Regions from separate parts of the Nicoliella spurrieriana genome, predicted to be linked through region 3. Evidence: predicted binding sites of a transcription regulator. Region 3 holds the regulator's gene; each other region holds the start of a gene.
What was found. The regulator Rex, encoded in region 3, represses fermentation and respiration genes when NADH is low (regulators of the CRP and FNR family bind a similar motif). The targets are predictions, from matches to a motif close to TTGTGAANTANTTCACAA.
Positions count from the first base shown of each region.

Region 1: adhP (alcohol dehydrogenase AdhP) is a predicted target of Rex. The motif match lies at 2,141-2,158, and genes of this name have one in related genera.
Region 2: MOO44_RS03340 (zinc-dependent alcohol dehydrogenase family protein) is a predicted target of Rex. The motif match lies at 2,009-2,026, and genes of this name have one in related genera.

Region 1 is NZ_CP093361.1:283,581-288,115, forward strand. It holds gene MOO44_RS02930 (SDR family oxidoreductase) at 1-855, opposite strand; gene apf (aggregation-promoting factor) at 1,001-1,723, opposite strand; gene adhP (alcohol dehydrogenase AdhP) at 2,191-3,207, shown strand; gene nhaC (Na+/H+ antiporter NhaC) at 3,262-4,535, opposite strand, start outside.
Region 2 is NZ_CP093361.1:374,352-378,886, reverse strand. It holds gene MOO44_RS03350 (GH25 family lysozyme) at 1-327, shown strand, start outside; gene MOO44_RS03345 (VOC family protein) at 436-825, opposite strand; gene MOO44_RS03340 (zinc-dependent alcohol dehydrogenase family protein) at 850-1,860, opposite strand; gene MOO44_RS03335 (fluoride efflux transporter FluC) at 2,318-2,698, shown strand; gene MOO44_RS03330 (fluoride efflux transporter FluC) at 2,698-3,048, shown strand; gene pnuC (nicotinamide riboside transporter PnuC) at 3,268-3,987, shown strand; gene MOO44_RS03320 (deoxynucleoside kinase) at 4,014-4,535, shown strand, end outside.
Region 3 is NZ_CP093361.1:109,271-113,805, forward strand. It holds gene groL (chaperonin GroEL) at 1-838, opposite strand, end outside; gene groES (co-chaperone GroES) at 893-1,177, opposite strand; gene MOO44_RS02110 (redox-sensing transcriptional repressor Rex) at 1,388-2,020, opposite strand; gene MOO44_RS02115 (ABC-F family ATP-binding cassette domain-containing protein) at 2,192-4,150, shown strand; gene tsaD (tRNA (adenosine(37)-N6)-threonylcarbamoyltransferase complex transferase subunit TsaD) at 4,216-4,535, opposite strand, start outside.

The sequences.
Region 1 (4,535 bases), 170 kb from region 3:
TTACTTTAATAGTTTTCTAAGGCCTTCTGACAATGCCTCTAGCTTACCGCCTAGCACATCGTTCAAATCATTTGAAGGAACGTCTAGTTCACCAGCCTTAATAAGGTCCTGGGTGGCAATTACAAAGCCTGCAGTAGCTTCATCTAAGCCGGCCTTCAATAATGATTGCTTATATTCATCATCGGTTAGTGGCACTGGCGTAATTTCTTGGCCAGTGGCGGCCGTTAATTCATCAACTAGTTGGGTGTATGAAATTGGCTTGCCACCAAATTCATAGACTGCCTTAGGATCATCTGCAGTTAAAACTCTAGCAGCACCCGCAGCATAGTTTTCTTCACGGGTCCACCCCACCTTGCCATCTTCAGCAGAGTATGGGAAATCAGTGGTCTTTAAAGCCGCTTGAATCGTCATTAAGTCATTTTGCAAATACCAGTTATTCCGCATGAATGAGTACTTAATACCAGATTCCTTAATCCATTGCTCAGTCTGCTTGTGATCAGCTGATAGTGGCGATTTAGCATGGTCTGCATTGGGGAAACTAGTGTAGGCAATAAATTGCACCCCCGCCTGCTTTGCAGCGTTTACGACATTATGGTGTTGTTCAGCCCGTGGCATCCCTGCTCCCGGTTGTGATGATATAAAAATCAATTTATCAACACCCTTCAATGATTCGTTCAATTGATCAACTTGGGTGTAATCAGCTGGCCGAATGTCCGTTCCAGCGGGAAAAATTTGTTTAGCCTTATCAACATTCCGCACCAAGACCACAATGTCAGATGCGGGGACTAATGTAGCTAACTCCTTAAATGCGGTTTGTCCGAAGTGACCGGTCGCAGCGGTAATCCCATATTTCATAGTTCATAACTCCTTATTGTTTAAATTAGTGTCTTCATAATAACTTACTTTTTGTAAGAGTACAAGCTATTTGCACAAAAAAAAACGGCGAATCAGATCCGCCGTTTAGAGTCTTACTAATTTAATTAATGGTTAATCCTAAATCTTAGTACCAACCGTGGCTTTGCCAGAATGCCTTAGCAGCATCCCATGAACCGTAACGTGAAGCTACGTATGAATCAGCAACTCTTTCTTGGTTAGCAGCTGAGTAGTCACCGTTAAGGTATGATGAAGATAATTGGTACTTACCAACGTATTGACCGTTAGTAGCAGTGTATGAACCACCAGATTCACGGTTAGCAATCCATGCCTTAGCAGAGGAACTGTCACCTGAAGTAGCAGCAGTGGTTGCAGTCGTGTTTGAGCTAGCTGCAGTCGTAGTGTTGTTTGAGCTAGCAACTACGTTTGATTGGTTGTTGTAGCTTGATTGAGTAGCACCACTAGTTTGAACAGCTGATTGAGTGTTTGCAGTCGTGTTAGTAGTTGAAGCAGTGTTTCCGTTATCAGGTAGGGTTAAACTTTGTCCAACGTAAATAACTGAATTGTCATTTAAGTTGTTTGCGGATTCAAGGCTCTGTAAATCAACATTGTATTCACGAGCGATTGCCCAAAGGGTGTCACCTGATTGAACAGTGATTCTAGTGGAAGCATCAGCCTTAACGGCACCAACACCAGCAACAAATAATCCGGCAGCAACAGTAGTTGAAGCTAAAATTCTCTTTAAATTCTTATTCCGTAAGATAAAAATCTCTCCTTCTATAATAAAACATAATCTGGATATCGTTTCCTTGATATCGTTTTCTGGATCGTTTACATGAAAACAGCTAATCCGATTTGATTAACTGTGATGTATTCTACCCATTAGTTGTTACATGTAAATATCGTCAATGTTAAATAAACAGGGTGATTTTGTAAAAATGTAATCGTTTTGTAACAATGCACCCCTTGATAGCTGTTAATACTGATTATAAATCAGTAAATAATATACATTTTAGCTGTGTATTTCTGCATATTTTGTAATATTTCATGGTTTCTAAATGATTAAAATGCTTATTTAATCAGTTTCTAATTAATTCGGCTAACTTAAAAGTGTATATTTTATTTGAAGTTAACTAATTTAGCGTCATAATTCAAAAGTTCTAATCAATCACTATCCCTATTTAATGTAAAAATGATTTAATTTAAACTCTAAAAACAGGTAAATTTTGCTTGAATTAGCTTTATTTTAGCAAGTTTTGGTGGTATATTGTGAATGGATTAACAAGATTATAAATAATACAAAAGAGGTCCTTATAGATGAAAGCTGCTGTTGTTAGACAAACCCCCGATGGTTACGTTGATATTAAAGATGTTACCCTCCGCCCAATTAAGAATGGTGAAGCCCTAGTTAAAGTTGAATACTGTGGGTTATGCCACACTGACTTACACGTTGCTAATGGTGACTTTGGTGATCAACCAGGTCGAATCATTGGTCACGAAGGGGTCGGTCGAGTAATTCAAGTCGCTGACGATGTTGATAGTCTTAAAGTCGGCGACCGTGTCTCAATCGCTTGGTTCTTCAGTGGCTGTGGTCATTGTGAATACTGTCTTACTGGTCGTGAAACGCTTTGTCGAAACGTTTTAAATGCTGGGTTTACTGCTGATGGTGCAATGGCTGAAGAAGTCATCGTTAAGGCTAACTACGCAGTGAAGGTCCCAGAAGAACTTGATCCAGTGGAAGCCACTTCACTTACCTGTGCTGGGGTTACCATGTACAAGGCTTTAAAGGTGGGCCAAACCAAGCCTGGTCAATGGGTAGAAATCGTTGGTGCCGGTGGTTTAGGAAACCTAGGGGTGCAATTCGCTAGCCATGTCTTCGGTGCAAACGTCGTTGCCATCGCTCGTGGTAAGAACCTTGAAGAAGCTAAAAAGGTTGGTGCTAACGTTGGGCTTGACTACCGCGATGAAAACTTGGACGAAGAAGTCCGGGCTAAAACTGATGGTGGTGCCCATGTTTCAGTAATCACTGCGGTTACTCCGGTCGCATTTAACCAGGCCATCAATGCATTACGTCCTGATGGTCATTTAGTCGCCGTTGCCCTTCCACAAGGAAACATGGACTTAAGCATTGCTAAGACCGTTTTAGATGGTATCCATGTTGAAGGTTCATTAGTGGGGACCCGGGAAGACCTTAAGGAAACCTTCCAATTTGGTGCCGAAGGAAAGGTTAAGCCAATCGTGCAAACTAGAAAGTTATCAGAAATTAATGACATCATTGATGAAATGAAGAATGGTAAAATCGTTGGCCGGATGGTCGTTGATTTTACTAAATAATTAACCCATTGAAAAAGAGCCGCCCATTTGAAAAAATGGACAGCTCTTTTTTAGTTACTTTTTAACCGGGTGAATGTGCTTAATTCCGATCCCCGTGTAAGCGGAAAGAATCGAAAAGACCGGTGAAAATAGACTCACGAATACAAATGGCAGGTAGTGAATGGTTGGAACACCCAGGGCATTGGTAACAAATGCCCCAGCGACTCCCCATGGGATTAGATAGTTAATTACGGTACCCCCATCTTCTAGTGCCCGACTCAATGCGACCAGTGCAAGGTTATTTTCCGCAAACGTCTTCTTAAAGGCATTCGCTGGTAAAATAATCGACAGGTACTGTTCACCAATAAAGATGTTGACCCCAATACAGGTTGCAATGACGGTCGTAATGATATTACCATCCGACTTTAGCCGATCGGTCAATGGTTTAATCACTGCATCCACGATGCCCAGGTGCATTAAAATGCCCCCGAGTGCCAATGCCACAAAAATCAATGACATCGTGCTCATCATCCCGGCAATCCCACCTCGGGATAATAATGCGTCTACTTGGGGGTTCTTAGTATGGGCAACGTAGCCACTTTGAATCACGTTGTTCAATTTAACCAGGTTTAATTCTGGATTTTGAATCATCCCGATAATTGATGAAACCACAATGTTGATAAATAACGTGGGAATAGTGGGAATCTTAGACCACGCACATATGAATAGTAATAACACTGGAATTAGGGCCCACGGTGTAATTGCAAAATTTTGGTGCAACGTCATTACGGTTCCTTGGATCCGGTCTAAATCAGCATGCCCGTTCCCTTGACTCATTAGTGCGTATAGAATAAATGCTACCACACTAGCTGGTAACGTTGACCACATGATATTTCTAATGTGAGTAATTAAATCAGCATTTGCAACGGCGGCCGAAAGGTTATTGGTTGCTGATAATGGGGATGATTTATCCCCGAAGACAGCCCCGGATAGAATTGCCCCAGCCACCATGGCTGGATTAATGCCCATCGTTAACCCAATCCCCATGAATGCGATGCCGAGCGTTGAAATAATCGTAAAGGCACTTCCGATAATCGAGCCCACTAGTGCACACACCACAAATACGGATGGCAAGAACCAGCGAATGCTAATTAAATTAAACCCAAATACCATTAAACTAGGAATAATGCCCGTGGCAATCCAGACCCCGATAAGGGCTCCGATTAACAGGAAGATAAATAACGGGATGATGCCATTTTTAATCCCGATCGTGAAACTTCCGTGAATATCATCCCACGAAAAGCCGCGTAACTTGGCCCAAAAAATCAATAGCATGATGCCGATTAAAA
Region 2 (4,535 bases), 270 kb from region 3:
ACTAAATTTAGTGACAGTACGACTAATAGCTTGACGACCGCTAATAAACACTCAATCAGTAAGCAAAAAACGACTACGATTAAGGTGTTAAAGCCAAAGATTAATACAAAAGTTTACCACTCTTCAAAGAACGTTAAGATGGTTCAGGTAACTGCTAAGAATGGAATTTACATTTATGACAGTGCTAATCAACGGATTAAGCACCTTAAGAAGGGCGCAAAGGTTGCAGTTAAATCGTTTAAACAACGGGGGACTAAGACCATTGCAATGGGTGCAAATGGGACTCACTTTACATCTAATAAGAGTTACGTTAAAGCAGTTAAATAAATTTAAAAAAAGCCTTGATTCTAATTCTTAGGATCAAAGCTTTTTTACTACTAAAGATAAAAAAATAACCACGATGATTTAATCATCGTGGTTATTTTTAAGTCTTAACTAGACAATTTGACAGAATTCAATCGTTTCATGGTTTGGTCCTAAGATGTTAAAGAACCGAATTCCATTATCCCAGAATGAAGGGATGGATTGGATTTCATCGTTGACCATGTCAAAGCCTTCAGCCTTAGCAGCTTCGAAAGCCTTGTCAACGTCAGTACAGTTCATTGAAAAGTGGTTAATGGCACCGTTCTTCATAGTAACGGGGTCACCTTCCCAAGTTTCAATGGTTAAGTTGTTGTATCTCATGAACGCACAACGGTTTTCACCATTATGGAACAAACCAGCTTCTTCAAAGCCTAACTTCTTGTAAAACGCAATTGTTTTATCTAAGTCTTTTGATGGGATTCCAACGTGTTGAAGTCCAGTGAAGTAATCTTGTAAAGCCATTTTATATGCCTCCGTAGAAATTAATTATTTCAAGCTACCGTCAAGTTCAACAACTGACTTACCAGGGCGCTTGTCAGAACCATCAAGCTTACCAACAACTTCGTTAAGTTGAAGAACGTTCTTGATAAGTGGTTCAACATCAATTTTGCCACTTGCCATTAATGCAAGGGAGTCATCGAATGAGTATGGGTTAATGAATGAACCCTTGATGTCTAATTCCTTTTGGAATACTTCGTAAGTGTTAACAGTGAATGTTTGATCTGGACGACCAACACCAAACATAAGGATTTGACCACCCTTACCTGCAACTTCGATTGCCTTTTCTTGAGTTTCTGGACGACCAACGGCTTCAATAACGATGTCGTATTCTTCAGTAATGTCACCAGATTCAGTGTTGATAACGTGGTCTGCACCAGTAAGCTTTTGTTCTTCAGCTAACTTGTCATCATGACGACCAGTTAAGTCAACGTGTTGAACACCGTAAGCCTTTAATAATTCAACGAATAATAGACCCATGTAACCATCACCCATAACAAGTGCCTTGTAGTGTGGTTGTAAGTTAAGACGACGAACACCGTGAACACCACATGATACAGGTTCAGTAGAACAAGCAGCCTTTAATGAAAGGTTAGCTGGAACGTGGTATACAACTGATTCAGGAGCAGTGAAGTATTCTTCCAAACCACCATCACGAGTAACACCAACAGCTGATAAGTCTTCAGCTAATTGTGGACGGTCAACACGGAAGTACTTGTCCTTAGGGTAGTAGATGTTAGGGTCAACAGCAACACGGTCACCCTTCTTAAATTGGGTAACGTTAGCACCAACGGCTTCAACAACCCCTGAGTTTTCATGTCCTAAAACAATTGGAGGAACAGCATCTGCTGAACCTGGAAGACCATTGTATAATGCGTCGTCAGTACCACAGATACCTGCGTATGCGGTCTTAACTAAAACTTCGTCAGGCTTTGGAGTTGGAGTATCCAAATCTTGGATTTCCATTTGTTTAGTACCAGTTAATACTAATGCTTTCATGTGTAAATATCCCCTTTATAAATATAATAAATTTTTTAACCCAATCAAATGATCAGGCTTTCAATAACGATTTGATATGAAATAACCAATTAACACCAACTAGTTAGTAGTTAGTTACTTTTGATTACACTTATAATACTAATGATTATTGTTAAATAATCAACTATTATTTCTTATAAATATAACGATAATTCAATTTATAAATGAATAAAATCACATTAGTGGAATACCTAGTAAGCAAGGGTGAATGTTGATTTATTAGCAAAGATAGTTCATGGTTTCACAAATGTTAATAATTAATTAATTTGTTTTTATATAATTATGCAAATTACAACCGGTTGCATGAATAAAAAATTAAAAATGATATTTTTACTTTATTTTGTGAATTTCTTAACTAAAGTGCATAATCACTTAATTATGATAGGATAAATTAATAAAGCTAAGGAAGGCGATTTAGTTGCGTAGGATTATTTATATTATCTGTTTTGGGTTCTTAGGCGGTGCACTTCGTGAGTGGTTAACGTTATTATCTGGTAATCAACACTTTGCAATGATTATTGCAATTAATTTAATTGGGACGTTCTTACTATCATTTATTGCTAGTACTCTGCCACTATTGATGAATATTTCGAGTGATGTTTTAAGTGGGATTACCGTGGGGTTTATTGGTAGCTTTACTACTTTTTCAACGTTTACGGTCGATTTTGTGAAGCTGCTCAAAATTTCACTAATTAATTCATTCTGGTATCTTTCAATCAGTTTGATTTTTGGATATATATTCGCATTAATTGGGGTCAAACTCGCTGATTACGTTATTGCAAAGGCGGGTGAAAAATAATGATTACCAAAATTGTACTTGTGGGATTTGCCGCTGCGTTTGGAGCGGTCATTCGATATGGCATGATTGAATTAATTGGCAATCGCATGGGGTGGAAGGAATTTCCGCTGGCTACCGTGGTGATCAATGTGTCCGGTGCGTTTTTGCTAGGCTTATTAACTGGCCACCTTGCTGATGGATCCATCGCATTTCTAATCGGGAGTGGGATTCTGGGTGGCTATACTACGTTCTCTACGTTCATGAATGAAACGGTCAAACTGCAGATTAAACATCCACAATGGGCCGGGATATACTTTATTTTAACTACTTTATTAGGAATCTTAGCAGCTTTAATCGGAATGGCAATTTAGTACGGGGATGGGGTGGCCATCCCCTTTATTTATGCTTATGGCTAGGGGTCCTTTCGTGGATTTGCTAATTGAAAAATAACACGTTTACGATTCAATCGTTTAATTAACGAGATTGAAATCAATTCTAATTTGGATATAATAGAACGAGTCGACTAAAATAACTATATATAGATATTTTTAGTTATTTAGGTACTATATATTGTGTTGGGAGCGTTTTGAATGAATTATTGTAAGTGGCTATGGAGCCAATTGTTGGGCTGGAATGTCCAATCATACATTCTATTATTCTTTGGGTTAGGATTTAACTTAGCATTAACGCTAAGTAGCCCGATGACTACGATTAGTATTGTAACGTTTATTGCTGGTGCGCTAGGTTTAACCTGTGTACTGGCAATTAATAATGCAAAACCAGTCAACGGTTGGTTGGGCTTACTTAGTGCGATCTTATTAATTGCGGTTGCATTTACCGCCAAGAATTACATGGAAATTGTGATGCAACTTAGCTATATCGTATTATTAGATGTTCCGGTATTGTTAATGCCTAGTTGGAATCAAGATGCTGAACAAAAAATTTCTGGTCTGCGAGGCGATAGTGTTGCCACGACCATTAAAAACTGGTTACCATACGTATTCGGCTTTGTTGTTGTGGTTTTGATTATGCATACCCTGTTGGTTCACCTTACTGACAGTCCGCGGCCATTGATTGATTCGATTTCATCAACAACTGGAATCATGGGCGCGATTTTAACCACGTTAAAGAAACGGGAAACCTATTATTTTTGGTTTGCCCAGGGCATTTTATCAGTTATTTTATGGGGGATCACTGCAGCACAGGGTGGGGCATCACCAGTGCTATTTGTAACCTATATGTTGTACATTGGAAATGATATTCTAGCGTTTACCAAGAGTCCATGGTTTGCTAAACAGCTGGATAATTAATTTGGGTCGATTAAAAGGGGGATCCTATGCCGATGCTTGTATTAGCTGGAACGATTGGCGCAGGGAAGTCATCATTGACTACCCGGGTAGCGAAGCACCTTGGAACGAAGGCGTTCTACGAACCAGTTGGGGATAATCCAGTATTACCATTGTTTTATCAGGATAAACAGAAATACGGTTTTTTATTACAAATTTATTTTTTAAATAAGCGTTTTGAAATGATTAAGCGAGCGCAACGGGATGATAACAACGTTTTAGACCGTTCAATCTATGAAGATGCGTTGTTTACTGATTTAAACCATCGGTTGGGAAATATTAACGATGCCGAGGCAGCGATTTATCATGAATTATTGGATAACATGATGGAGGAACTACCATTTGCAGCGAAAAAGAAACGCCCGGATTTGCTAGTGTATATTGAGGTCAGTTTAGACACCCAGTTAGCACGAATTAAAAAACGGGGGCGCGATTTTGAACAATCCGATGAACTATTAGATTACTACCGAGAATTACGAGTGGCATACCAGAAATGGTTTCAAAATTATGAT
Region 3 (4,535 bases):
CAAAACCAGGGGCCTTAACAGCAACTACGTTAAAGGTTCCACGCATCTTGTTCAATACAAGCGTTGGCAATGCTTCTCCACCAATATCATCAGCAATGATTAATAGTGAACGTCCTTGTTCAACCACTGATTGAAGCACTGGTAAGATGTCTTGAATGTTATTAATCTTCTTATCAGTAATCAAAATGTATGGGTTATCCAAGTTAGCTTCCATCTTATCGTTATCGGTCACCATGTATTGTGACATGTAACCACGATCAAATTGCATTCCTTCAACAACATCAAGGCTAGTATCAACCCCACGGGAATCTTCAATCGTAATTACTCCATCGTTACCCACTTTTTCCATGGCATCGGCAATTAATGAACCGACTTGCTTGTTAGCGGATGAAATTGAAGCAATTTGTGCAATATCATTCTTGTTCTTTACTTCGTGTGACATCTTGTGTAATGCCTTAACAGCTACCTTAGTAGCTTCTTCAATTCCGCGACGGACGCCCACAGGATTAGCACCGGCGGTAACGTTCTTCAAGCCTTCGTTAACGATTGCCTGGGTTAAAACGGTGGCAGTCGTGGTCCCATCACCAGCAATATCGTTAGTCTTGGATGCAACTTCAGCAACTAATTTAGCACCCATATTTTCAAAATGGTCTGGTAATTCAATTGCCTTTGCAATCGTAACCCCATCGTTAGTAATGTTTGGGTTTCCGGCACCTTCTTCAAGAACCACATTGCGCCCCTTAGGTCCCAATGTCGTTTTAACCGTATCAGCTAGTTTATCTACTCCATTAAGCAATGATCTTCTAGCACTTTCTGAAAATTTAACTTCCTTAGCCATTTATTCTCACCTCATAAATTAGATTTTATTTTGAATGGTTTAATTTTAAATTAATTAGTCAATCACTGCGACTAAATCTTTATCATGCAAAACTAAGTAGGATTGTCCTTCATAGTCAACTGAAGTTCCTGAGTACTTATCAAATAAAACAGTGTCACCCTTTTTAACGGATGGTGCAACTTGCTTGCCGTTATCAAGAACTCGACCATCCCCAACAGCAACAACCTTCCCGGTTTGTGGCTTTTCCTTAGCATTACTTGCTAATACAATTCCACCGACTGTTTTTTCCTTTGCTTCCTCAACTTCAACGATGACACGATCACCTAATGGCTTTAACACATTAATCCCTCCAAGTTCATTTACAACTTTATTTTAGCACTTGATGTCCATCAGTGCTAATCACTGTCTTAAATATATCTGTTTTTAATTTTAATTGCAACCATTTTGACTGAATTAAAAAATGTGCACGTAAATTAACTTACATGCACATTCTAAATGGTTAACTTTGATGCGTCGATGATTTTGATTTAAAACTAGTATTCATTAAACTTACTTAATATAATGTTCAATAAAATAAATTAACGTCTGTAATTCATTCGTTAAATCCACGTTTTGGACCGTCACGTTTTCCGGCGTGGATAGTCTGACCTGCGTAAAATTAAGGAACCCTTCCGCTCCGGCTTTAATTGCATTATCACAAACTTCCTGCGCCACTTTAGATGGAACGGTCAAAATGACCACCTTAATTTGTTGATCACGCAGTTGTTGAATCATTTCTTCATATGAGTAGATCGGCACGCCATTTTGAATCGTATTGATCATGCGTTCCTTGGTATCAAAGGCTGCTGAAATTCTAACGTTGCTATCACGGTGAAAGTTAAAATTAAGCAGGGCCTGGCCAAAGTTACCAACCCCCACTAACGCTACGTTAGTTAAGCGGTCTTCGTTCAAAATGCGCTTGAAAAAGTTTAAAAGATTATCAACGTCATATCCGTAGCCCCGCTTGCCAAGCGCCCCAAAGTATGAAAAATCTCTGCGGATGGTTGCGGAATCGACTTGAATTGCATCCGCAAATTTATTTGAGGAAATTCGTTCAACTTTAGAATCATGTAGAATGGTAAGGTATCGATAGTAAATCGGTAATCGTTTTGCGGTTGCTCGTGGAATTTTATTTTCAGCCATAATTAACGTTCCTCCTGGCATTTGCATTCAAAAAAACATTTTACAGATTATTCTATCACAAAAAGTAACTTTGTGAAATATCAATCAATTATATCAGATTCATAATTTCATATTATTCACAAATTATGATAAAATTATCCATAAATTACCATAAAACAAAGGGGTGAGGACTTGCAAATATTACAAGTAAATAACGTTACCAAAAGATTTGACGGTGTGCCAATTTTCACAAATGTTAGTATGAATGTTGAAAATCACGCCCGAATTGGACTAGTGGGCCGCAACGGGGCTGGTAAATCAACTCTCGTTAAGATGATCATTGGGGAGGAAAGCGTTGATGCCGGCACCATTACCGAAAAAAACGGTTTAACCGTTGGCTACCTTTCACAAAACACCGGTCTCCATTCTGAGCAAAATGTTTGGGACGAAATGCTCAGCGTTTTCGCCGAGTTAATTAAAACCGAACGAAAAATGCACGCCCTCGAACAACAAATGAGCGATCAACAAGTGAATCAAGATCCAAATAAGCTCGCCGAAGTTACTAAGTCATACGATACCATGCAGGCTAATTTTACTGCTAACCATGGTTACAGCTATCAAGCTGAAATTAAGGCAGTCTTAAATGGATTCGGGTTTGGTGAAGAGTACTACGATCAACCAGTTAACTCACTATCAGGTGGTCAACAAACTCAATTAGCACTGGCTAAGTTGCTCCTTGAAAAACGGGACCTATTGATCCTAGATGAACCTACTAACCATTTAGATGTTGAGACCATTACCTGGCTTGAGGGGTATGTCCAAAATTACCCTGGGGCACTATTGATCATCTCCCATGACCGGTACTTTATGGACAAGCTAGTCAATGAAGTGTATGACCTAGATAATGGCTCGATGACCTACTACAAGGGTGACTACACTAGCTTTGTAAAACAAAAACAAGCTCGTTATGCAGAACGGCTCCATGCCTATGAAAAGCAACAAGCCGAAATTAAAAAAATGAAGGATTTTATCGACAAAAACATCGTGCGGGCTTCGACCACTAATCGGGCCCAAGCCCGCCGGAAACAACTAGCTAAAATGCACAAGCTAGAAAAGCCATTCGACAATAATAAGGTTGCTCAGTTCCGGTTTACCGCAGCAAAGCCTAGCGGAAACATTGTGCTTACGGTTCGTGACTTAGCGGTCGGCTACGATGGCAATGTGATTGCTAGTCCCATCAATATTGATGAAAAAAAGCACCAATCAATTGCGATCATCGGTCCCAACGGGGTTGGTAAATCGACGCTCCTTAAAACCATCCTAGGGCAACAGCCCAAATTAGCTGGTACGGTAACCTTCGGGACCGGTGTTACGATTGGTTACTACGATCAAAAGCAGGAGTCGTTACACAGTGATAAAACCGTCCTCAATGAAATTTGGGACGATTATCCCACCACATCAGAGGGGCGCATTCGGACCATTTTAGGTAGTTTTTTGTTTTCCGGAAACGACGTTGAAAAGGTCGTGGGGAACCTTTCCGGTGGTGAAAAAGCACGGTTAATGCTTACCAAGTTAGCAATGGACCATGATAACTTCTTAATGTTGGATGAACCCACTAACCACTTGGATATCGAAAGTCGGGAAGTATTAGAAACCGCCTTAAAGTTATTTGATGGGACGATTCTATTCGTTTCTCATGATCGGTACTTCATTAACCAGGTGGCTAGTGAAATCATCGAAATTACGCCCGATGGATCACAAAGATACCTTGGTAATTACGATTACTACGTGGAAAAGAAGGAGGATGAAATTGCCCAAGCAAAACACGATGCCGAACAACTGGCAGAGCAACATCCCGAACAAAATCAACCCGTTCAATCCAAAGGCCGGGTCGATTATCAACAAAGCAAACAAGACCAAAAGCGGGCCCGCAAGCTAAAACGGCAAATTAGTGATATTGAAGCCCAAATGGGAATGCTTAGTAAGCGGCATACTGAAATCGAGGACCAAATGGCTCACCTAGCATCAGCCCAAAAGATTGGTGAATTAAATGACCTTCAAACGGAACTCGAACAAATTAACCAACAAAACGAGGAACTATCAAATCAGTGGACTGAACTTAGTCTGGAATTGGAAACCCTTGAATCATAATTAAATTAAAAGCACTTTTGACTTGTTTATTACATTGAGCCAAAAGTGCTTTTAATTTTCAATCCCTACTTAATTACGTCCGGAGCCCAGTCAAATTCTAGGCTGGGGTCAGCATTTAAATCTAACCCAGCGAAGTGCCCTTCTTTGAACAATACATAGGCAGCAGCACCGATCATTGCAGCATTATCACCACATAGTTTACGGGGCGCCATTAATAATTCAGTCGCTGGTAGTTGATCAATCGCTGATTGCAATTGCTTTCTCAGCCCGTTATTAGCAGCCACACCACCGGCTAGGATCAATTGCTTAACTGGATAATGTTTGAGTGCCCGAAGCGTCTTATCAACTAATACGTCCACAACTGCACTTTGGAAACTAGTGGCCA